DNA from 3 places in the Kitasatospora sp. NPDC101157 genome. Region 3 is predicted to be linked to each of the others. Evidence: riboswitches for the same ligand, from Rfam matches in the RefSeq annotation. Region 3 holds a riboswitch; each other region holds the start of a gene.
What was found. Region 3 has a riboswitch for cyclic di-AMP ahead of ACIRVF_RS06660 (transglycosylase family protein). Riboswitches for the same ligand answer to the same signal wherever they lie in the genome.
Positions count from the first base shown of each region.

Region 1: another riboswitch for cyclic di-AMP. It lies ahead of ACIRVF_RS38190 (M23 family metallopeptidase); the one in region 3 lies ahead of ACIRVF_RS06660 (transglycosylase family protein).
Region 2: another riboswitch for cyclic di-AMP. It lies ahead of ACIRVF_RS22150 (CAP domain-containing protein); the one in region 3 lies ahead of ACIRVF_RS06660 (transglycosylase family protein).

Region 1 is NZ_JBIWPL010000033.1:50,244-59,587, forward strand. Features, by position in the region: gene ACIRVF_RS38160 (DUF742 domain-containing protein) at 1-137, opposite strand, end outside; gene ACIRVF_RS38165 (roadblock/LC7 domain-containing protein) at 134-547, opposite strand; gene ACIRVF_RS38170 (ATP-binding protein) at 639-1,892, opposite strand; gene ACIRVF_RS38175 (TetR/AcrR family transcriptional regulator) at 2,258-2,833, opposite strand; gene ACIRVF_RS38180 (alpha/beta fold hydrolase) at 2,881-3,705, opposite strand; gene ACIRVF_RS38185 (YiaA/YiaB family inner membrane protein) at 3,803-4,093, opposite strand; cyclic di-AMP (ydaO/yuaA leader) riboswitch at 4,290-4,448, shown strand; gene ACIRVF_RS38190 (M23 family metallopeptidase) at 4,461-5,327, shown strand; gene ACIRVF_RS38195 (hypothetical protein) at 5,383-6,258, opposite strand; gene ACIRVF_RS38200 (GNAT family N-acetyltransferase) at 6,301-6,888, shown strand; gene ACIRVF_RS38205 (sensor domain-containing protein) at 7,005-7,739, shown strand; partial or broken gene ACIRVF_RS38210 (GNAT family N-acetyltransferase) at 7,847-7,945, shown strand; gene ACIRVF_RS38215 (hypothetical protein) at 8,056-9,204, opposite strand.
Region 2 is NZ_JBIWPL010000011.1:15,084-24,427, reverse strand. Features, by position in the region: gene ACIRVF_RS22160 (hypothetical protein) at 220-525, opposite strand; gene ACIRVF_RS22155 (hypothetical protein) at 888-1,814, shown strand; cyclic di-AMP (ydaO/yuaA leader) riboswitch at 2,405-2,573, shown strand; gene ACIRVF_RS22150 (CAP domain-containing protein) at 2,576-3,484, shown strand; gene ACIRVF_RS22145 (hypothetical protein) at 4,036-4,695, shown strand; gene ACIRVF_RS22140 (LacI family DNA-binding transcriptional regulator) at 4,755-5,810, shown strand; gene ACIRVF_RS22135 (TetR/AcrR family transcriptional regulator) at 6,170-6,775, opposite strand; gene ACIRVF_RS22130 (alpha/beta hydrolase family protein) at 6,905-7,837, shown strand; gene ACIRVF_RS22125 (DUF2243 domain-containing protein) at 8,254-8,823, shown strand; gene ACIRVF_RS22120 (cytochrome c oxidase assembly protein) at 8,838-9,344, shown strand, end outside.
Region 3 is NZ_JBIWPL010000003.1:13,135-22,478, forward strand. Features, by position in the region: gene ACIRVF_RS06645 (ATP-binding protein) at 221-814, shown strand; gene ACIRVF_RS06650 (DUF397 domain-containing protein) at 1,140-1,403, opposite strand; gene ACIRVF_RS06655 (hypothetical protein) at 1,962-2,909, shown strand; cyclic di-AMP (ydaO/yuaA leader) riboswitch at 3,372-3,534, shown strand; gene ACIRVF_RS06660 (transglycosylase family protein) at 3,542-4,840, shown strand; gene ACIRVF_RS06665 (LacI family DNA-binding transcriptional regulator) at 5,408-6,427, opposite strand; gene ACIRVF_RS06670 (glycoside hydrolase family 13 protein) at 6,453-8,168, opposite strand; gene ACIRVF_RS06675 (sugar ABC transporter permease) at 8,224-9,132, opposite strand; gene ACIRVF_RS06680 (carbohydrate ABC transporter permease) at 9,172-9,344, opposite strand, start outside.

The sequences.
Region 1 (9,344 bases), on a different contig from region 3:
TGCTCGGGCAGCGCCGGGGGCTCGGGCAGCCCTAACGGTCCGGGCAGGGCGCTGACCAGGCTCTCGATGGCCAGGTCGGTGCGGGTCGGGCGGCTGCGGCCGCCGGTGATCACGTAGGGCCGGACCGGCCCGTTCACCGGTGGCCCCCCGCCGCGTGGTCGACGCGCGGCGGGCTGGTCAGGTGGGTGCCGATCCGCTCGACCAGGACCTGCATCTGGTACGCGACCAGCCCGGCGTCGACCGCCTCGCTGGTGACCACGGCCAGGTGGGCGCCGGCCCCGGCGGCGACGATGAACAGGTAGCCGCCGCCGTACTCGATGATGATCTGCCGGGTGGCGCTGCCCGGGCCGCCGAAGCCGGCCGCCACGCCGCGGGCCAGTGACTGCAGTCCGGAGCAGGCGGCGGCGAGCCGCTCGGCGTCCTCGCGGGCGATGTCGGCGCTGCGGCCGATCTCCAGGCCGTCGTTGGAGACGACCACGGCGTGCTGGACCTGCGGGACGGCGATGATGTCGGCGAGCAGCCAGCCGAGATCGGGGGTGGTGGTCATGGAACTCTCCGGAGCGCTGGGGAAGTCGGGGGAAGCCGGGGGACTCGGGGAAGGTCGGGGCGAGCGGCGCGGGCCGGCCGGCGTGGGCCGGTCAGTGCGGGCCGGGGGGCCGGTCCTGGGAGCGGGCGGCCGAGCGGCCGTTGGCCGTCCCGGCCTGGAACATCGTCATGAAGGTCTGGGCCTCCCGGGCGGAGCGGTACGGCGGCTCGGGCGGCGGGGGAGCGGCGTGCTGGGCGGTGCGGTTCCCTCGGTCGCGCCGGTGGCTCCGGCGGGGCAGCGGCGGCGGGGCGTCGCCGGTCGCGGGCGGCCGGCCGGTGGGCGGGGGCTCCACCAGCGGGTGACCGGCGCCGGGGTGCGTGGCCCCGGAGGCCGGCCGCGGGTCGGGGGTGAGCGCCGGACCGGGGCGGAACGCCGGGTCGTCCCCGTCCGGCCCGAGCCCGAGCCCGGGCACGGTCGGCGGCAGCGGCTCGGTGAGCAGGGCGTTCGGCAGCAGCACGACGACGCGCACACCGCCGTACGGGGAGGGCGCCGAGCTGAGGGTGACCCGGAAGCCGTAGCTCTCGGCCAGTCGGCCGACCGCGGCCAGCCCCAACTGCGGCACCTCGCCGAGCCGGGAGACCTCCAGGCTGCTGCCCCCGGCGAGCGCGTCGGCCGCCTTGGCGACGGCCTGTTCGGGCATGCCGACGCCGCCGTCGTCGATCTCGATGACGGCGCCGTTGTGCACCGGCATCAGGGTGACGAACACCTGGGTGCTGGGCGGGGAGTAGCGGGTGGCGTTGTCCAGCAGCTCGGCGACGGCGTGGATCAGCGCCTCGGCGGCGGCGCCGACCACCGCGGTCTCGATCCGGCTGCGCACGACCACCCGCTGGAAGGGCAGGATGCGCGACTGGGCGCCGCGCACCACGTCCTCCAGCGAGACCGGCTCCGGCCAGTGCCGCCCGGCCCGGGCGCCGCACAGTACGGCCAGGGTCTGGGCCAGCCGGGCCTGTTGGGCGGCGGCGTGGTCGGCCTTGAGCAGGCCCTCCAGCAGCGCCGGGTCGTCGTGGGTGCGTTCCATCTCGTCGAGCAGGGCCTGCTGGTCGTGGGCCATGACGAGGATCCGTCGGGCCACGCTGAGGAAGGCCCGCTGGGTGGAGGCGGTGAGCTCCTGCTCCTGTTGGACGGCGGCCAGGTCGGCGCCCCGGCGGGACAGCTCGGAGCTCAGCTGCTCCTGCAGCCGGGCGAGTTCGCCCTCCAGCCGGTCGGCCCGGCCGCGCTGGGTGACGGACACGGCGCGGTACCGCGCGGCGGCCACGAGGGCGAGGACGGCGAGCACGCCGGTAGCCGTTGCGCACCACTGAGTCATCGTCACGCGGCGAATTCTAGGGCGATGATCCTACGAAGGTGTGAACGGATCTCGCCATGTGACCGGATCTCGTCAATATCGAGTCAATACGCCGTCGTCCCGGTGTCGTTCGGACGCGATCGCGCTGCCCTGACGGGCTGTCCGGTCGTTCGTCCATGGTCTTCCGGCCTTCGCGGGGGTGGCGGGTGGTGACCGATTCGCTTCCCGGGATGTGTGGGTTCGGTGTGCACGATGTTGTTGAACGAACGACATTCCGTGCAGGTGAACAATTCCGGCCCCGGCCATGGATGCGATGCCGTCCGGTGCGCGTCCGCTCCGGCGCCGGGGGCCCGACCCGGGCCGGGGCGGGTTGCTACCGCCGGTTGCTACTTCTCCTCCTTCGGCCAGGAGCGGAGGCCCGTGGTGAGGGTGGTGACGAGGCGGTCGTGGGTGGTGCCGAGGTCTTCGCTGAGCTGGAAGGCACCGGTGATGGAGAGGGCGGCGAAACCGTGGGCGAGGGAGCGGAGGGTGCGGGCGGCGTGGATCGCTTCGGAGTCGTCGAGGCCGTAGTCGCGGAGGACGGCGATGATGACGCCGACGAGGCGGGTGGCCGCCCGGGTGAGGTCGTCGTCGGGTCGGGGGGCCTGGGGGAGGGCGGTGTAGCGGTGCGGGTGTTCGGTGGCGTAGGCCTGGTAGGCCCGCAGGAGGGCGGTGACGGCGTCGTCCCCGCTGCGGCCGACCGCGGCCTCCGCGAGCCGGTCGGCGAGTTCCCCGGTGACCCGGACGGCGATGAGCCGGCGGAGTTCGGTGAGCCCGCCGCTGACGTGCTTGTACAGCGAGGGGGTGGCGACCCCGGCGCGGGCGGCGACGGAGGCGAGGGTGAGGGCTTCGGTGCCCTGGTCGTCGATGAGGGCGAGGGCGTGGTCGACGACCTGGTCGGGGGTCAGTCCTACGCGGGGCATGGCTCCGGTTCTCCAGCGGGCGGGTTCGGTCTCAGGCGGGTTCGGTCTCAGGCGAGTTCGGCGAGGAAGGGCAGCAGCGCGTCGGCGACCGCCCGCGGGTTGTCGGCCATCGGGTAGTGCCCGGATCCCTCGATCATGACCTTCCGTGCGCCGAGCTTCTCGGCCTGGAGGTCGGCGACGGCCTCGGGCCCGGGGAAGTCGGGGTCCTTGCTGCCCATCAGCACGAGGGCGGGGCAGCGGACGGCCGCGGTCCAGCCGATCGGCGCGGAGTCGCCGGTGACGTGGCCGCGGGTGGCGGTGCGGCGGCCGGGGGTGCGCAGGGCGGCGACCAGCCCGTCCACGTAGGTGTCGAGGTCGGCCGGCCGGGGGCCGGGGAAGGCCATCCTGCGGAGGTAGTGGCCCCAGACCGCGGGCCACCGGACCATCGCGGCGCCCATGACGACCATGACGCCCTTCATGAGGGCGTTCGCCCGGTGCTCGACGAAGGCGTCGATGAGCGCGATCCCGGCGACCCGCTGGGGCGCGTCCCCGGCGAGCTTGACGACGGTCGCCCCGGTGTAGGACTGCCCGACCAGGACGGCCCGCTCGATGCCGAGGTGGTCGAGCAGGGCGAGGACGTCGGTGGCGATCGCGGCGGGGCTGTAGTCGTCCCAGACGATCGAGGACTCGCCGAACCCGCGCAGGTCCATGGTGATGACCCGGCGCCCGGCCGCGGTGAGCAGTGGGTGGAGGTGCCGGTAGGCGCGGCGGGAGTCGAGCATCCCGGGGAGCAGGACGACCGGGGTGCCGTCGCCCTGCCGGGTGTCGTCGTACGCGAGGCGGCCGCCGGGGACGTCGAGGTACTGGGTGCTCGGGGTGACGGTGCCGTTCACGGTGGACCTCCACGGGGTCGCTCGCTGCTGCCGATAGCCATAAAGCTACGGCTATTAGCCTTAGCCGTCAAGCCTCCGGCCGCGCGGAACTCCCCGGTCACACCCCTTCGACCTTGAAGGGGTCGTGCTCGCTCAGCAGCTTCTCCAGCCGGGCCTGGTCGACCCGGGCGAGGGTGTCCGAGGACTCCTGCCGGTCCCGGATCACCTTGGCCAGCGTGAACGCGGAGGTGACGGTGTAGAGGAGGCCGATCCCGAGGAAGGCCCGGGTCCAGCCGCCGACGGGCAGGTAGGCGATCCCGGCGGCGAGGGCCGCGCCGGAGATGGCGAAGGAGAGGACGGCCTGGACGTAGTACGCGGCCGTGGTGCGTGACTGCATCGGTGTGCTCATGGCGCCAGGATGCGGCGGGGCGGCCGGGGTGCACATGAGTAGGAGTACTCAGATGGGCCGGGCGGTCGAGCGGTCGTTCGTTGACGTCCGGTCACCTGTTGCCCGCCCCTGGCGGATGGACGGCTTGGAATCAGGGCGTCCTAGGATTAACGTCTGATAACGCAGCGCGGTCGTCAACGCCGTACCCAGACGGCACCGTGCGCCGTCGCCTAATCCCGCCGGCCGGCCTCCGGGCAGGCCAGGGAGCCGGGGAACCACGTTCCTTGGGGTGAATCGGCGGGGCTCCGGCCCGGCCGTAGGAGACCTTCCTGCTCCGAACCCGTCAGCTAACCCGGTAGGCGCGAAGGAAGGAAAGGAGCGCGCCTCCGTGGCGTCGACGCACACTCCGGCACACCCGGCCGGCCCCGCAGCCGGTACCCAGCTCCTCGACCACCCCGGCCCGGACGGCTCCGAGCCCCACGACGCCGACTCCGCCGGCCACGGCGACCCCTTCGCCCCGGAGGCCGAGCCCAACCGCCACCGGATGCCGCGTCAGACCCGCGGAGCCTCCCCGCTGCTCGGCGTCACCGCCGTCGCCGCCACCCTGGGCGCCACCGGCTTCGCCTCCGCGACCCCGGCCGCCGCGCCCGCCGTCGAGACGCCGGACGAGGCCCCGGTCGCCCTGGCCGCCGACCCCGGCCTCGCGCTCGCCGCCCGCATCCAGCAGCAGGCCGACAGCCAGCGCACCGCCGCCGAGGAGAACGCCCGGGTACAGGCCGCCCAGGATGCCGAGGCCAAGGCCGCCGCCAAGGAGGCCGAGGCCAAGCGCGCCGCCGAGGAGGCCGAGCGGGCCAAGGCCGCCGCACTCACCCTGCCGGTGAAGGAGTACAACCTCTCCGCCCACTACGGCCAGAGCGCCCGCTACTGGGCCCACCTGCACACCGGCCTGGACTTCGCCGCCGACACCGGCACCGCGGTCCACGCGGTCGGCCAGGGCACCATCACCTCGGCCGGCTGGTCCGGTGCGTACGGCTACCGGATCGTCGAGACCCTGCCCGACGGCACCGAGATCTGGTACTGCCACCTGTCCTCGATCATCACGGGCTCCGGTCAGGTCACCTCCGGCCAGCAGATCGGCAAGGTCGGCGCGACCGGCAACGTCACCGGCCCGCACCTGCACCTGGAGGTCCGCCCGGGCGGCGGCGCCCCGGTCGACCCGGAGACCTGGCTGCAGCAGCACGGCCTCAACCCGTAAACGGGTCCGGAAGGAGGGAGCCCCGGGCCGCCCGCCCGAGGCTCCCCCCGCCACCTCACTCCGGCGGCAGCTGCGCCAGGTACGCGTCGATCTCCTCCGCGCCCGGCTCCGGCGCGAGTTCCGGGAACTCCTCCAGCAGCAGCCGCGGCAGCCCGGGCACCGTCCACTCGCCGAGCAGGTCGAGCGCCACCTCGGCCGCCGCCGCCTCGAACTCCTCGAAGCCCCCGGCGAGTTCGTCCGGCATCGGCCGGCCCAGCGCGTTCAGCTCGGCCAGGTTGCGGTAGCTGCGCCGCATCAGCCCCTGCTCCAGCAGCCGCCGTGCCCCGTCGGTGGCCATGCCGACCGACAGCACCCGGCCCGGGCCCCAGCCCTGCTCGTCCGGCTCGTCCAGCCAGCCGGTCGGCACCAGCGCCTCGTACCCGGCCAGCCGCTGCTCCTCGTCGAGGCCGGCGAAGCCGGTCAGCCACTCCCGGACGGCCGAGAGGTCCGTCACGTCCACCCCGTGCGCGTGCAGCAGCACCGCGTACAGCCGGGGCCAGGTCACCAGGTCGGCGCGGCGCAGCAGCCCGGCCGCGACCTCGCCCTGCCACTCGGCCTCGGCGTGCAGCCGCTCCTGGCGCTTGGCGTTGAGCCGCTTGGCCGCCCGCTGGTGGTCGACCAGCAGCCGTACGGCGTCGCCGTACGCGAGCGGATCGTCCTCCGGTGCGGGTTGGACGTAGAGGTGGAGCCGCTCGTACAGCAGGTGCTCCACCGCGTCGGAGGTCAGTTCGGGCCAGCCGTCGTGCATCCTGCCCTCGCCCAGCTCCAGCAGCGCCAGCACCGCGCGCAGCGGCGCTTCGGCCACCGGCGCGCGGTCCGGCCCGGTCGCCGCCCAGGCGAGCAGGTCGGCGGCCCTGGTGCGCGGGGCGAGCCGCAGGTCTTCGTCGTTCATGTTCCGAACGGTAGCCGCCGCACGGGGGTAGGGTCGGCAGCCATGGTCCCCGTACGCCTCACCGGCCCCCGGCTCGCCCTCCGCGAGTACCACCACACCCCGGCCGAAGTGGACGCGCTGCACGCGCTGTTCGGCGACCCGGAGGTGACCCGCTACCTCCCCTTCGAGCCGCGGGACCGCGAGACCTGCGCCGACCAGATCGAGCTCTACCTGGAGGAGGCGATGGCCGAGGAGCGGGACACCTACCGGCTCGCCGTCGTCCGTCGCGAGGACGCCGAGGACCCGGAGGACGCGCTGCCGGTCGCGCACGCCGGCCTCACCCTCGGCAAGTACCGCTCCGCCCACCTCGGTTACGTGCTGAGCCGCCCGGCGTGGGGTCGCGGCTACGCGGGCGAGATCGCCGGGCTGCTCTGCGGGCTCTCGTTCGGCCCGCTCGGCCTGCACCGGCTGGTCGCCCGGGTCGACGTGGACAACGCCGCCTCGGCCAAGGTGCTCACCAAGCTCGGTTTCCAGCTGGAGGGGCGGGTGCGGCACGACCTGTACAAGGGCGGCGTCTGGTCCGACTCGTACCAGTACTCGCTGCTCGCCGACGAGTGGACCGGTCCACCCGTTCCACCGCAGGGGGGTTAACCCCACCCCTGATCCGCCGGTCCCCCGGATGCCGTCCGGGCGGGGTTCCGGCCAGACTGGAGTCCGTCAGCACGGAAGACGCCGCGACACGACAACGAGGGGCCGGGGACCGGGAGATGAGCAACAGCACGCTGGGGCAGGAGTGGGACGGCCCGGACGGTTACGGCGACGGGACCCGCCCGGCCCGGGCCCGCCGCACCGAGCAGCCGCCGGGCTTCTTCCGGGCGCCGTTCTCCCGGCAGTACTACCGCGAGGTCGGCTACGCGCTCACCGGCCTGCCGGTGGCGATCGTCGGCTTCACCGTCGCGATCACCCTGTTCTCCCTCGGGGTGGGCACCTTCGTCACCGTCCTCGGCCTGCCGGTGCTGGCCGGCCTGACCAGCGCCGCCCGGGGCCTCGGCCGGGCGGAGCGGGCCCGGGTGCGCGGGATGCTCGCCCTGGACGTGCCGGGCCCGGCGCCGGTGCGCCAGGTGCGCCCGGGCAACTGGGGCGCGATCACCGCGCGGCTGGCCGACGGCGCGGGCTGGAAGGCCGCGCTGTACCAGCTGGTGATGTTCCCGTGGGCGGTGCTCAGCTTCTGCCTGACCCTGACGTTCCTGGTGCTCGGCTGGGCGATGGCGCTCTACCCGCTCTACCAGTGGGTCTTCCCGCGCTACACCTCCTGGCCCGGTTACCAGCTGTTCGACTACACCGACAGCGACCACGTCCGGCACGCGTACTACGTCCAGGGCGCCGGGCAGATCGCCGCGTTCTCGGTGGCCGGGGTGCTGCTGATCTTCCTCACCGCGCAGCTGGTGCGCGGCCTGACCGGCGTCAACCGGGCCGCCGCCCAAGGGCTGCTGGGCCGCTGAGCCCCCGCTCCCGCTCCGCCCCGGCCTGACCCGCCCCGCCCGCATCCGACGACCGACTGCTCGGCTTCTACGCGCTGATCCACGAACCGGCCGCCGAACTGGACCTGATGTTCGTCGCCGACGACGCCCAAGGACTGGGCATCGGACGGGCGCTGATCACCGACATGCTCGACCGCGCCCGGGCCGCAGGTATCGCGGGCGTCAAGGTCGTCTCCCACCCGCCCGCCGAGGGCTTCTACCTCCAGGTCGGCGCCCGGCGCACCGGCACCCGTCCGCGCGGGGGCCAAGACCCCCTGGGCGCAGCCCGAACTGCTCTTCACCGTCTGAGGGCCGTCTCGGGCCTGTCCGGCGGCCCCGGGACCTGCGCGGAGCTCGCAGCGCCGTCGCTCCCCGCGGCGGCCTTCGGCTGCGGCGGGACGGTGGCCGTCACCGGCAGCCGGGAGAGGATCTTCTCCGCCAGCCAGCTGCGGTCCGACCCGTACGGAATGCCCCGCGGGTCGACCAGCTGCGCCGCCACCGCGTCCCGCAGCCGCCGCTCCTCGGCGCCGGGCAGCCGGGAGAGCAGTCCCCGGGCGGCCAGCAGCGCGTGGTACTGCTCGAAGCCCGAGCGCGGGTGCTCGATCGCGTCCAGCAGGCTCGGCAGGTCCGCCAGCGAAGGGTCGCCCTGCATCAGCGCGAGCGCCTGGATCCGGCGGCCCTCGGTGCCGTCCGCGAAGAGGTCCCGCACCTGCTCGGCGGTCAGTGCCGAGCGCTTCGCGGTCGAGCGGACCTCCGCCACCACACCCGCCGGACTGGCCGGGGCGCCCTCGGCGGGCGGCAACTGCGCGGCCAGCGCGGCGGGTCGGCCCGTGCTGCCGCCGAGCAGCCCGAGCTGTTGCATCGCGCGCACCCGCAGGTCGTCGGCGCCCACCTTGTCGCCCCGCCGGTCGTGGTCCTGCCCGGCCAGGAAGAGGTCCAGCGCCTCGTCGGTCTCGGTCAGCACCCTCGGCAGCGCCAGTCTGGTCACCAGCCAGCCGGCCAGGAAACCGAGGAGCAGGAAGTACAGCACCAGCGCGGCCGCGAACGGCACCGCGGCGTCCTCGCCGCCGAGCACCGGCGCCAGCGCCGCGCCGAGCCGGTGCAGCCGCTCGCCGAGCGAGCCGAGCTGGGTCAGGCCGACGCCCAGCAGCACCTTGGTCAGCCAGTCGGAGACCTGCTCCAGATTGGTGTTCGGCGCGTACGAGCCCTGCGGCTCACCGGAACCGTTCCGTACCCGGGGCACCCCGAACAGGAAGCCCAGCGCGCCGCCGAGCACCGTCGAGGCCCCGGCCACCACCAGGCCGCCGCCGAGCGCCTGCCAGGCCTGTGCCCGGCCGAGCGCGAACAGCAGCAGCCCCAGCAGGCCCGTACCGCCCAGCACTCCGGCCGCCGCCCACTGCGCCGTCCGCAGCGCCGACGTGCCGGCCCGTCGCCGTGCCACCGCCATCGCCCACCCCCTGTGTCCGCGCCGCCGTGCCCCGTCGTCCCGTGGTGGGGCCGGGCCGACTCTAGCGCCGCGGCCCCCTCGGGAGAACGCGCCGGGGGTGCCACGGCCACGACGGGAACCGGTCGCGGAAACGCAGACGG
Region 2 (9,344 bases), on a different contig from region 3:
GCGGACGGGGAGTCTGTTGTGGGCGGACGATCCCCGGCTGTCCGCGCCCGCTGACCAGCCGCGGGTGCCAGCCGCCGTCGGCAGCGGCGGGCACCCGGTGATACCGCACCGACATGTCACGTACGGGGTGTCCGAGCTGCCGGTGGCCTGCTCGGGCCACGCCGCCGTGGCGGCGCGAGGCGGGTGGCTCGCACCGGACGGCAGTCCTGGGAGCGGCGGTCAGTACTCCTCGTCCGGGTAGCCCCAGGTGATGGAGGTCTCGGCGTCCGGGGCGACCTCGGCCACGGCGGCGGCGAAGGAGGTCTCGAAGTACGGCTGCCAGCGCCCGAATCCGCTGATGATGATCGGGTACCTGGCCTCGCCGCTGACGTAGTGCACACCGTTGTCGACGACCGGGCCGTAGCTGATCTGGTCCTCGAAACCCTCGTCGCGCAGCAGGTCACCGACGGCCGAGGAGACCGCCTCGGCCTGCGGGGCGTCGGCGAGCTTGGACACGGTGAAGTGAAGATCGATGTTGACGGACATGCCCGCAGGCTACCGGCCAGGCCGTCTCGGCGCCGTCCTGGTACGGGGCAGGGCCCGTTCCCTCCGGTGTCTTGAAGCCGTAGAGAACGGGCCATTTTGCGGGGCCGCCACGCCGTCCACGTCCGCCCTGACGGACTGTGCGTCGTCGGTGCGGCCGGCCATGGCCGCCGAGACAGGATCGGTCGCGCTGCTCATCGGCAGGCTCGACTGGGACGACATCATCACCCGCGAGTCCGGCAGGGCAGCCGGCACGCCACCGACGCCGCCGCGCCCGATCAGGCCGACGGGCGCGGCCGCTGAACCATATGCCCCTTTGTGGCGTCTTCTGCCCCGGTACCCATCCCGATCAAGGAGATCCCACTGTGAAGGTCCACCCCGTTACCGCTCTGTTCCCGATGCTCGGCCCCGACGAACTCCTCGACCTCGCCCAGGACATCGAGAGCAACGGCCTGACCGAGCCCGTCATCCTGGACGCCGACGGCGTCCTCCTGGACGGCCGCGGACGACTCGCCGCCTGCGAACTGGCCGATGTCGAACCCCGCTTCACCACCTATCAGGGCGACGATCCGGTCTGCCTGATCGTGTCCGCCAACCGCCACCACCCGAACACCACCGCGAGCCAGCACGCCATGATCGCCGCGATGGCACGCTCACTGTCCCCGGGCTCGCTCCCGTCCGACACCGCCCGCTGCGGCATCAACGTCACCCGGCTGTCCATCGCCACCACCGTGCTCGAACACGCCCCCGACCTCGCCGAACAGGTCCGCATCGGCACCCTCGCCCTCAACGCCGCCTACACCGCCGTCCGCAGACGCAAGGCTGACGCCAAGGCCCTCCTCGCCCAGCACGCACGACTGCGACGGCACGCCCCCGACCTCGCCGAGCAGGTCATCGCCGGCCACCTCGCCGTCACCGACGCCACCGCGGCCCTCGACTCCCGACAGGAGGAGGAACACCTCCGCCGGCGCGTCGAGGAGATCGACGCCATCCGCCTCGCCGACGGCGACACCACGCCGGCCTTCGCCCGGACCGTCGAAGCGGGCGATGTCGACTGGCGCCGCGCCCACCAGATGGCCGAGCAGTACCTCGCCCAGCGCCACGACGCCATCCGCCACGTCCAGCACAGCCTGGCCGGCATCGCGGAACTCTGGAGCGCCGTCCAGGATCTCGCCCACCACCCTCGGAGCCCCTACGCCCGGGAGATCCTCAAGGGCCTCACCGGCCCGGCGCGCACCCTCGCCCACCGCCTCATCGCTCTCGAAACCGCTTGCGCGACAGGCACGGCCTGATCTGCACCCCGCCGCCGTTACGGCTGAGACAGGTCCGGAAGTCTTCTGCGGCGGCGGAGAACCAACCCGCCGCCGCTGCCCGTGCATACTCCAACGCGCTCCGACGGACCCCGGGTGCCGCATCTGGCCGGCGGCTCCGCCCCGGTCCAGGGCCCGGCCGCTGATCGGCTCAAACGCCGCTCCACCCGGCTCCGGGCGCTCGCCCACCGACCTGGACGGACCAGGGTCCGAGTTGCCGTGCACGAGGCGGAGACCGAAGGAACGCCGCGCAGCCGTCCATGCGGGCCGTGTCAACGCGAACCCGGGAAGACCGTGGCCCGGCGGGCGACCTCGCCCGACTGCGCCCCAGCACTTCCCGGAACGGCGGCCGTCGCAGCCGGCATCGACGGTCAGGAGAATTGTCCGATTAGGACACTTATGCGATGTTAAATCAGCCAATATGGTATTCCGTCAGTTCTTCGTCGGATGTCCATGTGATCTGCATGATACGAACTTGTGTATTCGGGGTCGGTCTGCCTAGCGTTCAGGCTGTCCGCACCTGCGGACCCTGCCGCCGGGACGCCGAGTCCTGTCCACCGGTCGGCCGGACGTCGAGCAGTGCACCGGGCAGGAGCGGGGGAACCAGGTAGTTCGCCGCGCCCTGCTCGGCCCGTTCACGGACGAGATGGGTGTGGCTAGGGGTGAAGCCGCTACGTGCGGCCGGGCTACCTCACGGCCCGAACCCGACAGCTCACCTCGCAGGCGTCGCAGAGGGACGCCCCATGCTGATTTCAGGTACCGGCCGGCATCGCCGTGCGCGCCGGAGACACACCCAGCGTCTGGCCGCCACCGCCGGGATCGCCGGCGCCGGCCTCATGCTGCCGCTGCTGAGCGCGAGCGGAGCCTCCGCCGCGCCCGGCTCCCACACGCAGGCGAGCCACGCCGGCTGGCAGGAGCACCATCAGCACCGGCACCAGAGCGACTCCGACTATCAGCACCGCCACCAGGCCGGTCCACCCGCCGCTCCGGCCACGCCCGACGCCTCGCACGCCTCGCCGTCGCCGTCCGCCCCGGCCTCCCACGCCCCGGAATCCGCGGCCGCGCGCCCCGGCGGCGAGTCCCAGGGCTTCCATCCGGCCTGGCCCTCTGCTCCGACCCCGGCCCCGGCATCCCACACGTCCGCGCCGTCGTCCCCGTCCGCCCCGGTCACGCACGCCCCCGCCCCCGCGGCCCCACCCGCCACCCCGGCCGCGCAGACCGGTTCGAACTCGGACGCCGTGCAGCAGGTCCTCAATCTGATCAACCGGGCGCGGGCCGCGCAGGGTCTGCCCGCCTACACCATCACGTCGGGGCTGACCAGCAGCGCCGAGGCCCACAACCAGGCGATGGCCGGCGGCTGCGGCATGTCCCACCAGTGCCCGGGCGAGGCCGAGTTGGGGGCACGGGAGACGGCTGCGGGCGTCCAGTGGAACGCCGTCGGGGAGAACATAGGCTACGGCAGCGGGGTCTCCAGCTCGGCCCAGGACATCGCCGCCCTGGCGGTCAGCCTGACCCAGGACATGCTGAACGAGACGCCGCCGGACGACGGCCACCGCAAGAACATCCTCAGCAGCGCATTCACCCACATCGGCATCGCCGTCCACCGGGATGCCAGTGGAACCGTCTGGCTCACCCAGGACTTCTCCAACTGACCCGTCCGTCACGGACGTAGGCCGAGGCCGGACCGACCCCGTCCGGGCGGGTCGGCCGCCTCCGTCCCGCGGGCACCCGGCCCGTGGGACGGAGGCGGCCGGAGGATCAGGACCGCCCTGCGGGCAGGCACGCATCCTCTTCAACTTGTGATTCATCCGTTTACGGCGGATCGCCGGGGTCCCCCCGCCCCGAGATGTGAGCCATTCACGTGTACCAGACTGAGCACACGCACCTGTGCGCCGACAGCCGTGGTGGGGTCGGCGAGCACCGCCCGGGCCGCGGCGATCAGATCGGTCTGGCAGTTGGCGCCCAGCCAACAGACGAAGGCCGGTGGGTCCGGCAGATACTGACCTTGGCGCTTCGAGGTGGGCGTGCGCCGGATCCGGAAGGGCGCGTATCAGCCACAGCCGTCGGTGTGGCTGGGCCGAGAGCGAGCTTCGATGTCGAACCCCCTGTTCGGCGCTGCCGTCCGGGCAACCCAAACCTTTGGCCTTCCCATTGACCCAAACGTTTGGGACCGGCATCCTGATCCCTCGTGAAAGGGGTGTCGATGACTCAAGAATCCTCGCCTGAACTGGAATTGCGTCCTCTCCCGTTACGGCAGACCTACCGGCGGCTGGTCGTCGCAGGTCCGGTGGTCGGCCTCATCCTGCTGCTGGCCGCGGGCCGGGTGGTCATGCGGGCCGCCCTGGACGGCGTCGGCGCCCTGCCGGGCGCGCTCATCGTCGTGCTGGTGGCCGGGTCGGCCGTGGCGTGGCTCGGCCTGTCCAGCCGGCAGCGGTCGCGCCGCCAACGGGTCCGTTACGCCGACGGCCGGCTGACCGTCACCGATCGCCGGGGCCGGGCCGCCTCGGTCCGGCCGACCGCCGCCACCGCCCACCCGGTGCTCGGGTCCAAGGGCGGGTCGGTGCTCCTCGTGGTGTCCGGGACGGCGCAGGAGACCCCGGTGCTGCTGCGCGCCGAGCACTGGGACTGGCAGACCCTGGACGACAAGGTGTTCCGGCCGGCCGGTTTCACCATCGCCGTGGCACCCGAGCGCGACAGCAGGCCACGCGCCCTGCGCACGGCCTACCCGGGTCTGCGGCTGCCGTTCTCCGTCGCCCGGCCGGTCCTGTTCGGGCTCCTGGCCGCCCTCGCCGTCATCGCCGTGATCGCGGTGATCGTCACCCTGGTGTCCCTGCCGTACCTGACGGCGGGCAACGGCTCGTGAACTCCTGACCGTCCCCGAGAATGGGGGAAGGACATCCGGGCGGGGAAGGGGGAGTCGGCATGGCGAGTGAGGGCCGTCCGGCGACGTTGCAGGGCATCGCCGAACAGTTGGGGCTGCACGTGTCGACGGTCTCGCGGGTCCTCAACGGCCCGGCCGGCGAGCGCGGCCGCGCCGCCTCCGAGGCGACCGCCGACCGCATCCGCACGCTCGCCCGGGAGCTCGGGTACCGGCCCAACCCCCACGCCACCAGCCTGCGCACCCGCCGCAGCAACCTGGTCGGCGTGCTGTTCCCGCGCCTGTCGGAGATCGTCGTCGCGACCATCTACGAGGGCGTGGAGGAGGAGGCGGCCCGGCACGGCCTGTCCACCTTCGTCACCAACACCCACGACGACCCCGGGACGCAGCGCGAGCGCCTCACCATGGTGCTCGGCCGCCGGGTGGACGGCGTGATCATCGGTGACGCCCACCTGGACGGTGCCGCGCTGCGCGACCCGGCCCTGCGCGCGGTCCCCTTCGTCCTGGTCAACCGGCGAACCGCGGACGCCCCGGACGCCACCGACCTGACCGCCGTGACCTGTGACGACCACCTGGGCGGGCGGCTGGTGGCCGAGCACCTGCTGGCCCTCGGCCACCGGGACGTCGCGGTCGTCGCCGGAGAGGCCTTCGCGAGCACCGGCGCCGACCGCACCGCCGGCTTCGTCGAGCGCTATCGGGAGGCCGGGCTTCCCCTGCCCGCGTACCGCGTCCGGCAGTGCCGCTTCGACACGCGTGGCGGACGCGAGGCCGCCACCGACCTGCTGCGCGGTACCGACCGGCCCACCGCGCTCTTCGCGGTCAACGACTTCGCCGCCATCGGCGCGATGGGGGCGGCCCGGGACCTGGGCCTGCGGGTCGGCCAGGACCTCGCCCTCGCGGGCTTCAACGACACCCCGCTCGCCGCCGAGCTGCCGATCCCGCTGACCAGTGTCCGCTCCCCGATGGCCGAACAGGGCAGGCGGGCGGTCCGGCAGTTGCTGCGGCTGATCGCCGGTCAGCCGGCCGCCTCCGAGCGACTTCGGCCCGTCCTCGTTCCGCGCGCCTCCACCGGGCAGCCCATCGGACCGGGCCTGGGATGACCTGCCCTGGTCCGCGAGAGCCTGCGGCAGGCGCCTTCGACGGCAGCAAGCTGGTCAACGGCCGCAACTCGCGCGCCCCGTGGCCGCTGGCGTTCCCGCTCCCCGAGACCGCCGAAAGACGGACGGAGCTTCCGAGGAAGTTCGCGGCGGCATCGAGCACGGCTACCTCGCCGACTACCGCGTCCTGGCCCCCGTCGTCACCGACGAGGACCTGCGCGACCTGCTCAACCTGCCCGCCGTCGCCGACCTGCGCACCGTCGCCGGCCTGCGCACCCAACGCTCCAACGAGGACCTGTTGCGCCTCGCGTCGCAGGTCGCGGTGCTGCGGGCGGTCGCGGACCTGGACCTGTGCCGTGTGATCACGTTCCACTCGCGGGTGGCGGGGCGGTCCGGGCAAGGCCGGCGAGCAGCAGGTCGATCATGCGGCGGGCCTGGTAGTCGGGGAAGTTCTCCACCCCGATGCACAGGTTGCCGATGGCGATCATGAAGTCGTAGGCCCGTACGTCGGAGCACGTGTATCCAGCGGCAGCGGACACCTTCAACAGCTGGTCGAGCACGGGCATCAGGCGCTCGACGAACTCGTTGTGCAGGCTCTCGAATCCCGCCTGGTCCGAGTGCAGCGCCTCGGCGAGGCCGTGCTTGGTGACCAGGAAGTCGGCGAATTGGTGGACCCACTGCCGCAGGACCTCGTACGGCGTGCCGGCAGTCGGCGCCGCGTCGACGGCGGCGGCGAGCGCGTCGAGCTGATGCCGGAAGACCGCCACCACCAGGTCCGCCCGGGTGGGGAAGTGGCGGTAGATCGTGCCCATACCGAGACCCGACTCCGCGGCGATCTCCCGCACGGGGGCGTCGATCCCCCTGCGGACGAAGACGGCCGCGGCCGCGTCCAGGAGCTTCTGCTCGTTGCGGCGTACGTCGGCACGCTTACGTCCTGCAGATGCTGACGGCGTGTCGGCCGTGGACATCGTGCACACCTCCTGCTTGCAAAGCGGAGCACTGCTCCGTATCGTTATCCGGAGCAGTGCTCCGGATTCTCATTTTGCCAGACACCGCGCAGCAGGAGCCCACTGGGCTCGTCCGAGAAAGGCAATTTCGTGAGCGACAACACGTCCGCCGACGGCGGCAACGACTTCACCACCCCGGTCATCTCCGTCAGCCCGATCTCGCTGGCCGCTCCGGGCCGCGGTCAGGATCTGGAGGTGCGGATCACGGCGCCGACCACCGGCGGCAGCCTGCCCGTCGTCGTCTTCTCCCATGGCATGAGCCTGACCATGGACGACTACCTGCCGCTGGCCGGCTACTGGGCCGCCCGCGGGTTCATGGTCGTCCAGCCCACCCATCTCGACTCCCTCGGCCTCGCCCCCGACGACCCGCGCTCTCCGCTCATCTGGCGCATCCGCACCGCCGACCTCACTGCCGTCCTCGACCAACTCGACACGATCGAAGCCGCTGTGCCCGGGTTGGCCGGTCGTGTCGACCACGACCGCATCGCGGTCGCCGGACACTCCTGGGGCGCACAGACCGCCAGCACCCTCGCGGGTGCACGGGTCGTGGGCGCCGACGGCCTTCCCGGTGAGAGCATGGCCGACCCGCGTGTCAGTGCCGCCGTGCTGCTGTGCCTGCCCGGCACCGGCGGCGCCGACCTGAGCCCGCTCGCCACCCAGTACTTCCCGTTCATGAACCCCGATTTCGCCGAGCTGAAGACGCCCAGCCTCCTGGTCGCCGGCGACCGCGACCAGTCCCCGCTGGCGGTACGCGGTCCGGACTGGTTCACCGACGGCTACCGGCTCAGCCCGGGCGCCACCGATCTGCTGACCCTGTTCGGGGCGGAACACGGACTCGGCGGCATCCAGGGAGCCAACGACACGCGCACCACCGACGAAAGCCCCGAGCGTGTCGCGCTCGTGCAGCAGGCCACTCTGGCGTACCTGCGTACCGCGCTGGGCCTCGACCGGAGCGCATGGCCCACCGCCCGTCGGGCGCTGGCCGCGGCCGATGCCCCGCTGGGAGGCATCGACTCGAAGTGACCGTCCTCCTCGTGCCGACCGACACGCCCAGTTCTGCGTCCGCGTCCGAACCCCCGAGCGGGCAGCGGACCGGCGCCCTCATCCACTCGCCGCTTCCCCAACCGTCGACAGTCCCCGTCTGCGGCGACATCCGGCCCTGATTCTCCGTCGAGGGCGGCCGGGAGCGCGATGAGGAGCTTCTCCTCGCGCCGGTACGACCAAGGCCGTCAGCAACCCGCGAGCCGGACCGGGGTGCGGCTCAGGGCCGTCCGGCACCTGGGCCGCCCTTCCTGCCGCTCCGTCGGTGACGCCGGCCGGTACCGGAGGCGCGCGGTGGGCGAATGGAGCGGAAGCCGTGGCCGCGGGGGATGGACGCGCGCTGAGCGGGAACACGTGCCCGGAGGTTGCATACGGTCGGCGGGCAGGGAGGGCATGTGATGGCGACTTCGGCCGGTGGATCCCGCGCGGTCACAGGCGCGCCGAGCAGTCTGCGGCTGCCCGGCATCGTCCTCGGCGTCGGTCTGGGCGGGTTCGTCGACGGCATCCTGCTGCACCAGCTCCTGCAGTGGCACCACATGCTCTCCAGCACCAACCACGACCGCATCGGGGTCAAGTACTACAACCCGAACACCGTGTCCGGGCTGGAGATGAACACCCTGTGGGACGGCATCTTCCACGCGGTGTGCTGGATCGCCGTTCTGACCGGCCTGGCGATCCTGTACTCCCGCGTCACCCACGACCGGCGGACCGTGTGGGCCTCGCGGGTGCTGTGGGGGTGGATCCTGGCCGGCTGGGGCCTGTTCAATCTGGTCGAGGGCCTCGTGGACCATCAGGCGTTGGGCATCCACCACGTCCACGGCGGCCCGTACCAGGCTTGGTGGGATGCCGGCTTCCTCGTCCTGGGCGCCCTGCTCCTCATCGGCGGATACCTGCTCCAGCGCAGCGGCCGCCTCCTCGACCCGACCGGAGCGCGTGGCTCCGCGCGGCCCGCGGGCCCCACCCGGTGAACGACCCCGGTGCCATGTGCGAGCCGACCACCGGAGGCCTGGGGACGGTGCTGACGGTACTGGTGCTGTTCTGCGCCGCTGCCGTGTACCTGTTCGCCGCGCGCCGGGCCCGGCGCCGCAATCCCTCCAAGGGCTGGGACCGGTGGCGGGTCGTCTCCTGGACGGCCGGGCTGGCTCTCCTGGCGGTCGCCCTGCTGCCGCCCCTCGCCCCCGCGGCGCACACCGACTTCCGAGGGCACATGGCCCAGCACATGCTCATCGGGATGTACGCGCCCCTGGCCCTGGTGCTGGCCGCGCCGGTCACCCTCCTGCTGCGCGTGCTTCCACCGGCAACGGCCCGGCGGGTGAGCGCGCTCCTGCACAGCCCGCCTGTGCGGCTACTGACCCATCCGGCGGTGGCACTGGCCCTGAGCACCGGGACGCTGGGGGCGCTGTACTTCACCCCGCTGTACGACACCACCATGGGGCATCCTGCGGGGCACTGGCTGATGGACGGCCACTTCCTGGCCTCCGGGTGCCTG
Region 3 (9,344 bases):
GGTGCACGTGCACCTGCACATCCCTGGCAATCCCGCGGGCTCCGCGTCGACCCCACGCGCGACTCCGTGCACCGGCTCGACGGCGTCCCCCGCGCCATCGGGCGTCCGAGTGCGCGCGCGCCTGGTCGAGGGGGCGGCCGAGCGGCCGAGCGAGTCGGAGGTGACCGGCATGACCCCGGCGGGTCCAGCCGTGTCCGCCCCCTTATGGGAGGAGCTCTTCATGAGCACCGGTACGGCTTTGGCGGTTGACCCCCTTGTGGTCACCTGTACGCTCGCTCCTCGCTTCGAAGCCGTGAGAACCGCGCGCGACTTCGCCCGGACCACTCTTCAGCGCTGGGGCCTGACGGAGCTGTTCGACGATGTCGCGCTGGTGGCCTCGGAACTCGTGACCAACGCGCTCCGGCATGCGATCGGCGCACGGCCCGGCCCGTCGGGCGGCGCCCTGGGCGAGTACGACTTTCCCACACAGCCGACCCCGGAGGGGCGGCTGCCGATCCGAATAAGCCTGGTGCACCGCGCTCCCCAGGTGGTCTGCGCGGTGAGCGATCCGAGCAGCGTCGGCCCGGTGGCCCGGGAGGCGGACTTCGTCGCCGAGTCCGGCCGCGGACTGCACCTGGTGGAGTCGTTCAGCCGCTCCTGGGGCTGGCACCCGCTGGGCAGCGGCAAGGTGGTCTGGGCCGTGTTCGAGGCGGAGCCGGCCGGCGGCAGCAGGCTCGACGGCGCCGGGCTCGACTGCGGCCCCCTGGACGGCCGCCAGCTGGACAAGCTGGACGGACGAGTCGAAGTCGGTGGACGGCACCGGCGCTCGGCCTAGCGCCGCAGGGCGCACGGCCGGCCGAGGGACGACCCGGGAGGACCACGCCCCGGGCCCTTCAGCCAGGCCCCCGCGCCGGTCCGGACCGCGGTCCCGGCACCGGCTCCCCGCACCGGACACCCGGGCTCCGGAGGAAGCGGGCAGCCCGCGGGAGCACCCGCGGCACCCCGGCAGGCCCCGCCGCACGGTCCACCACGGGACCGGACGGGAGCGGGACGGGCCCCGGGCAAGGACAGAGGCCGTCGTGACGGGCCCCCGGGCAAAGACAAAGGCCGTCGTGGTGTCAGCACCCACGACGGCCCCCCGATGGTGGAGCAGCAGCCGGTCAGACCGCCAGGTGGTCGAACTCCCCGTCCTTGGCCCCCAGCAGCAGGGCGGCGATCTCCGCCCGGGTGTAGATGAGCGCCGGACCGTCCGGGAAGCGCGAGTTGCGCATCGCGACGTCGCCGCCCGGCAAGGCCGCGAACTCGACACAGTTGCCCTGGGAGTTGCTGTGCCGGCTCTTCTGCCAGACCACCCCCTGGAGGTCGGCGGCGGCCATCCCGTTGTAGGTGTGGTTCGAGCCGTGCTTGTCCTGCGAGTCGTGCATAGAAGTCTCCCGAAGAGCTCCGGAGTTGTCGTCCAGCGCGGCGCCCCGGCACCCGCCGAACGAGAGGACCGGCCCCGTACCGGTCCGGCGCAACGCCTCACTTGACGCGATGATAGCTGCAGTGCACGTGCATCAGCACGGGACATTGCAGGTGCACGAGGGCTTTTACCGGTCGCCCCGAACTCTTCACGGCCCCTTCTCCTGACGGTACGTAAACGGACATAGCCGATGGAATCGTCGGTTCGTCCATAACCGGCCGTGAGCATCCCCCCGCTAAATGTTGATCTTCGAATGCCGGGAGTCGCACCGTCGTGACCCTCCGTCAGGCCACCTCCGGGCTGTGAGACATCTCACGCACCCCGGATGCAACGCGCCGCCCCACCGGACACGTCAGGGCAACAATGCGGGCCCTGGCGGACATGGGGCGAGGAATGTCCGGATTGTAGGCAAACCGCCCGGACCGGCAGGGCGGCGACACGGCCTCCGCACCACGACCACCCGAAACCCGTACGGCAGCCGACTGCAGGCCTGACGGGCCGATGTCCTACGATCTCCGGCATGAGCACCGCAGCCATCCCGGGCGCGCCACTGCCCGTCCGCACTCCAGGCTCCCGTGCGCGGGGGCGCCACCGCCGCCCCGAGCGCCCCGAGATCCGCACCGGCTCGCCGGCCCTGGTGCTCGCCGTGCCCGCGACCGCGGGGCCCGAGTCCCGTTCGGTCGTCGAGGAGCTGCTGTCGATCGTCCGCAGCGAGCACGCCGGCGTCCAGGCCGCGGTCGGCTACCTCCCGGCCGACGGCGCCGGGGACGGCGGCTCCGAGGACCGCACCGTCGCGGAGCTGCTGGCGGCGGCCGCCGAGGCCGGACTGCCGACGCCCGTCGTGGTGCCCCTGGTGCCCGGCCCGCACGGCTTCCTGACCGGGCTTCACGCCCTCGCCGCCGAGTACGGCGCGACCGTCACCGACGCCCTCGGCCCGCACCCGCTGCTCGCCGAGGCCGTCCACGTGCGGCTGTCCGAGGCCGGACTGGCCCGGGCCGACCGGGCCCGGCTGTTCGCCATCGCGACCGCCGCCGACGGCGTCGTGCTGACCACCGTGGGCGGCGAGGACGCGGCCGCCGCGGCCGGCATCACCGGCGTGCTGCTGGCCGCCCGACTGGCCGTCCCGGTCGTGGCCGCGGCGCTCGACGTGCCCGGCTCGGTCGCCGGGGCCGTCAACCACCTCAAGGAGACCGGTTCCGAGCGCCCGGCGCTGGCCCCGCTCGTCATCGGCCCGGAGGCGGACTCCGAACTGCTCGCCACGGCCGCCGAGGAGACCGGCTGCCCGTCGGCGGCGCCGCTGGGCGCGTACCCGACCGTCGGCCAGCTGATCGCCTCCACCTACCTGGCCGCGCTGCCGACGCCGTCGGCGGAGGAGCTGGCCGAGGCCGAGGCGGAGGCCGCCACCGCCGGGGCCGGGGAGGGCTCCCGGCGCGCCCACGCGGCCGCTCAGGGGCCCGTGGAGGGCTGACGGAACCCCGCGGCCACCCGTCGCCGCACCCGTACCACCGAGGGCCCGGAACGACCGCGTTCCGGGCCCTTTCCGTTTGTTCTGTTTGCCCCGCAGGAGAGTTACGCGGGCATTGCCATGCAATGTCCGTTCTGGTGCCTTTTGTCGATGAATAGTCGGCGCATCATCGGGCGCTCGGGTTCGGGACGCTCCCCCGGCCCGGCGAGCGCGCCCCCTCCACAATTCAACGCCCCGTCACCTCACTTCTGAGGCGGAGCCAGTTTTGGGAATTCATCGCAGAATTGCCGGAAAACGATCATTTCCGATCATGGAATTCAAGCCGCTCGACCCTTTCCCGTAAACCGTGATGCTCATCACAGGTATTTGCAGTTCGAACTTAAGTCTGCTTAACGTGCTCCCCGTTCGTGACCACACGGACCCAGTTCATCCGCGACGCCGAGTCCTGCCGTCGGATGTCCTGGCAGCGCGAAAACGCATCACGGCAGGAGCGGGGGAACCACAGGTAAGTCGCCCCGGACCGCTTCCCGGAAACGGTCCTGGGCTAGGGGTGAAGCCGTGCCACAGCGCGGCCGGGCAACTCCAGCCCGAATCCGACAGCTCACCTCGCAGGCGTGGGAGAGGACCGCGTCTTCATGCTGCCTTCCAACGGCAACCGCCTGTCCAGCCGCACCCGTCGCGTGATCGCCGCCCTCGGCGTGGCGGGCGTCGGCCTCACCGTCCCCTGCCTCACCACCGGCACCGCCAACGCCGCCTCCGTCGCCACCTGGGACAAGGTCGCCCAGTGCGAGAGCGGCGGCAACTGGAGCATCAACACCGGCAACGGCTTCTACGGCGGCCTGCAGTTCAGCTCCAGCACCTGGGCCGCCTTCGGCGGCACCGCGTTCGCCCCGCAGGCCAACCTCGCCACCAAGGACCAGCAGATCGCCGTCGCCGAGAAGGTCCTCGCCTCGCAGGGCCCCGGCGCCTGGCCGGTCTGCTCCGTCCAGGCCGGTCTGACCCAGGGCGGTGCCCCGGCCGCCGTCGACACCTCGACGACCGCCAAGCCCGCCGCCAAGCCGGCCCAGACCCCGGCCCCGGCCCCGGCCGCGACGTCCGCCAAGCCGTCCGCGCCCGCCCAGGCCCAGGCCTCCGGTGACTCCGCCTCGGCCTCCGCCAAGTCCGCCACCGGCAACTCGGCGAAGCAGCGCCCGGCCCAGGCCCGGACCGGCGACTACACCGTCGTCGAGGGCGACTGGCTGTCCTCCATCGCCGCCAAGCACAACGTCCAGGGCGGCTGGCAGCACCTGTACGAGCTCAACCGCAGCACCCTCACCGAGGGCCCGGACAGCATCTACCCGGGCCAGCAGCTGACCTTCGGTGACGGCACCGCGGCCCAGGCCGACCAGTCCTCCACCGCCACCAAGTCCGGCTCGGACTTCAGCTGGTTCGACCGCTCGCAGAAGTCCGGCCAGGCCTCGAACGGCGGTTCCGTGGACGCCAAGCCGATCGCCCAGAGCACGGCCCCGGCCGCCAAGCCCGCCTCGAAGCCGGCCGCCCCGGCGCAGACCCAGGCCCCGGCCCAGACCGCCACCGGCAGCATGGCCGCCGCGGTCGCCTTCGCCGAGTCGAAGGTCGGCCAGGCGTACGTCTACGGTGGTACCGGCAACGGTGGTTGGGACTGCTCCGGACTGACCCAGGCCGCGCTGCGCGCCGCGGGCATCAACATCCCGCGCGTCGCCGCCGACCAGGCCGCCGCCAGCACCCACGTGTCGCTGGACAGCCTCCAGCCGGGCGACCTGCTCTTCTGGTCGAACAACGGTCAGGACTCCGGCGTCTACCACGTCGCCATCTACGTCGGCGGCGGCCAGTACGTCGAGGCCGCCAACCCGAGCTCGGGCGTCCGGCTCCAGACCATCGCCAACTGGGCCCCGGACTTCGCCGGCCGGGTCTGAGCACCGCTCACGCCGAACAGCTGACAGGAAACGGCTGACGGACGACAACTGACGGACGACAGATAATGGATAACAGATTTCATCATCTGTCACCTGTCACCCGACAGCCGTCCGTCCTCACCCGTCAGCCCTCGCCCGACCGCCCCCGGGGAAGAGCCCGCTCGCTCCTCCCCGGGGCGTCGGCGTACCCGGACGACCGGACCCCCCAGCCCCCCCGGTTCCGCATGGTCAAACTCCCCCGCAGCGGGCATCCTGCTGCTCCGCAGCCGAGGAGGAGTCACCATGGCCCAGGTCACCGTCACGATCGATGCGAACCTCGCGATCGACGCGATGCTGCTCTCCGGTACCAAGAACCCCCAGGACGCCGTCGAACGGGTACTGCGCGACTACCTGGCCCGCGGCCGCCGCACCGAGACCCGGACCGGCGACGCGGCCGACGGCCGGCGGGTCCCCACCGACCGCCGGAACGTCCAGGGGGGGCTGACCGGCCGCCGAACGCCGACCGGCCCCGGAGAGCAACCGCCCTCCGGGGCCCGTCAGTCGGCCCGTTCCCGCCGACCGGCCGGCTCAGCGTGCGCAGGCCCCCGTGGAGCCCCGCATCACCAGCTCCGGCTGGAACATGAACTCCCCGCGCTGGGCGGCGTTCCCGCCGACCTCCTCCAGCAGCGCGTCCACCGCCGCCGTCGCCATCGCCTCGACCGGCTGGCGGATCGTGGTCAACGGCGGCTCGGTGAAGGCGATCAGCGGCGAGTCGTCGAAGCCGACCACCGAGACGTCGTGCGGCACCGACAGCCCGCGCTGCCGCACCGCCCGGATCGCCCCGAGCGCCATCATGTCGCTGCCGCAGACGATCGCCGTGCAACCCTTGTCGAGCAGCGCTCCGGCCGCCGCGTGCCCGCCCTCCACGCTGAACAGCGTGTGGTGGACGAGGCCTTCCGCCTCCTCCTGCCCGAGCCCGAGCACCTCGCGCATCGCCGCCGTGAAGCCCTCGATCTTGCGCAGCACCGGCACGTACCGCCGCTGCCCGACCGCCAGGCCGATCCGCTCGTGCCCGAGTTCCGCCAGGTGCTGGACGGCCATCCACATCGCGGACCGGTCGTCCGGCGAGATGAACGGCGCGTCGATCTTCTCGCTGAAGCCGTTGATCAGCACGAACGGCACCCCGCGCCCGGCCAGCCGGGCGTAACGGTCGTGGTCCGCCGTGGAGTCGGCGTGCAGCCCGGAGACGAAGACGATGCCCGCCACGCCCCGGTCGACCAGCATCTCGACCAGTTCGTCCTCGGTGGACCCGCCCGGGGTCTGGGTGCACAGCACCGGCGTGAAGCCGTGCCGGCTGAGCACCTGCTCGATCACCTGCGCCAGCGCGGGGAAGATCGGGTTGCTCAACTCCGGCGTGATCAGCCCGATCAGCCCGGCACTGCGCTGGCGCAGCCGGGTCGGCCGCTCGTAGCCGAGCACGTCAAGCGCCGCCAGGACGGTCTGCCTGGTGGCGGCGGAGACGTTCGCCTTGCCGTTGAGCACGCGGGAGACGGTGGCTTCGCTGACCCCCGCCTGTGCCGCGATGTCTGAGAGTCGCGCCGTAGTCACGGTCCCAGAGCCTATTGCAACCACGTCAGACCGCCCACCAGCCGGTGGCGTCCGGAGCGAGCACCGTCTCGCCGCCGTCCACCACGAGTTCGGTCGAGGCGAGCAGCAGTCGGCCCGGGGCCGCGATCCGCACCGGCTCGCCGGTGGTGTTCACCGTGCAGACGAAGGAGCCGCGCCGGAAGAGGAGGGTGCCCTCGGGGCCGTCCAGCCACTCGACCTCGGTGCCGGCGCCCAGGTCGGGCTGCGCCCGTCGGACGGCCAGCGCGCTGCGGTAGAGCTCCAGGGTGGAGGACGGGTCGCCGGTCTGCGCCTCGACACTCAGCTCGGCCCACTCGGCCGGCTGCGGCAGCCAGGACGGTCCGCCCGCGACCGGCCCGAAGCCGTACGGGGCCTCGCTGCCGGACCACGGGATCGGGACGCGGCAGCCGTCGCGGTAGCCGTCCTGGCCGGCCTGGCGGAAGAAGGACGGGTCCTGGCGGACCTCGTCCGGGAGGTCGGTGACGTCCGGCAGGCCGAGCTCCTCGCCCTGGTAGACGTACGCGGAGCCGGGCAGCGCGAGCATCAGCAGGGTGGCGGCGCGGGCGCGGCGCAGGCCGAGCGCGCGGTCGCCGGGGGTGCGGATCTGGGTGCCCAGGCCGGGCTCGTTGGCGAACCGGGTGGCGTGCCGGGTGACGTCGTGGTTGGACAGCACCCAGGTGGTGGGGGCGTCGACGGGGCGCATCGAGTCGAGCGAGAGGTCGATCACCTCGCGCAGCGCGGCGGCGTCCCAATCGGTGCCCAGGTACTGGAAGTTGAAGGCCTGGTGCAGCTCGTCGGGGCGGACGTAGTTGGCGGTGCGCTGGACGGTCGGGGTCCAGGCCTCGGCGACGCCGATGCGCTGCCCCGGGTACTCGTCGAGGATCCGGCGCCAGCTGCGGTAGATCTCGTGCACGCCGTCCTGGTCGAAGAACGGCATGACGTCGTTGCCGAGCAGCTTGAGCTGGTCTGCGCCGCCGATGTCGGGCAGCCCTGGGGCCTTGACCAGGCCGTGGGCGACGTCGATGCGGAAGCCGTCCACGCCCATGTCCAGCCAGAACCGCAGGATCGAGCGGAACTCGTCGGCGACGGCCGGGTTCTCCCAGTTGAAGTCGGGCTGCTCCGGGGCGAACAGGTGCAGGTACCAGTCGCCGGGGGTGCCGTCCGGGTTCTCGGTGCGGGTCCAGGCCGGGCCGCCGAAGATGGACTCCCAGTCGTTGGGCGGCAGTTCACCCTCCTCCCCCTTGCCGGGGCGGAAGTGGTAGCGCTCGCGCAGCGGGGAGCCGGGGCCCTCGCGAAGGGCGCGCTGGAACCACTCGTGCTGGTCCGAGGAGTGGTTGGGGACGAGGTCGACGATGATCCGCAGGCCCAGCTGGTGGGCGTCGCGGATCAGCGCGTCGGCGTCCAGCAGGGTGCCGAACATCGGGTCCACGGCGCGGTAGTCGGCGACGTCGTAGCCGGCGTCGGCCTGCGGGGAGGCGTAGAAGGGGGAGAGCCAGACGGCGTCCACACCGAGGTCGCGCAGGTACGGCAGGCGGCTGCGGATGCCGGGCAGGTCGCCCATGCCGTCGCCGTTGGAGTCGGCGAAGCTGCGCGGGTACACCTGGTAGATGACCGCGTCCCGCCACCAGCCTCTGGACGTGCTGCCGGTCACAGGATCCAGGGCGGCCGCCTCGTGAGCGGCGTCGGCGGCAGGCCGGGAGGTGTCGGCCAGGTTCTGGGTCATGGACGGTATCCCTTGGGGACTAGAGGAGCGAGGAGCGCTGAGGGGTGCGGGGGCGTCACGACTTGGAGGCACCGGCGGTCAGGCCGGTGACCAGGTGGCGCTGCACCAGGTAGAAGAAGGCCGCCGACGGGATCGCGATCAGCACCGCCGTGGCGGCCATCAGGTTCCACTGGGCGTCGTGCTCGCTGACGAAGCTCTGCAGGCCGACGGCCAGCGTGTACTTGTCGGAGCTGAGCATGAAGGTGGAGGCGAACGGCACCTCGGCCCAGTAGGTGAGGAAGGAGTAGAAGGCGGCGACCGCCAGGCCGGGGCGGGCGAGCGGCAGCACCAGCCGCCAGAAGGTGCCGAACGGGCTGAGCCCGTCGACCCGGCCGGCCTCGTCGATCTCCACCGGGATGGTGTCGAAGTAGCCCTTCATCAGCCAGGCGCAGTACGGCACGGTGGTGGTCGAGTAGACCAGGATCAGGCCGGTGTAGCTGTCCAGCAGCCCGAGTTCGGAGAGCATCGTGTACATCGGCACGATCAGCACCGCGATCGGGAACATCTGGGTGACCAGCAGCGACCACATCAGCGGCTTGTGCCCGGGGAACTTCATCCGGGAGACGGCGTAGCCGGTGGTGGCCGCGAGCAGCACGCCGAACACGGTGGTGACGCCGGAGACCAGCAGGGCGTTGCCGAACCAGGTGAAGAAGTCGGTGTCGGCCAGCACGTGCTGGTAGTTCGACAGCGTGAGCTTGCCGAAGATCTCGCCGGGGTGGAGGTAGTCGGTCTTGTCCGGTCCGAGCGAGACGAAGAGGATCCAGCCGACCGGGAACAGCGCGATCAGGCTGGCCAGGACCAGGACGCCGTGGGACAGCGCCTTGGACAGCGGGCTGCTCTCACCGCGCGGCCGGAACCTGGCGGGCCGGGCGGCCGGGGCCGCGGTCGCCGCGGCGGCGGCGGGGCGTTCGGTGGTGGTGCTCATCGGGTTACCTGCCTTCGTGGGTCAACTGGGTCCGGGGCCTCAGCCGTTGGCCTGCTCGTTGCGGGCGAGCCAGCGCCGGTAGAAGGCGGTGAAGACGATCAGGATGGACAGCAGGATCACGCCGTACGAGGCGGACTGCGCGAAGTCCTGGGGGATCTGGCCGAAGGCGAGGCGGTAGGCCCAGGTGACCAGCAGCTGGGCGTCGGGGGCGC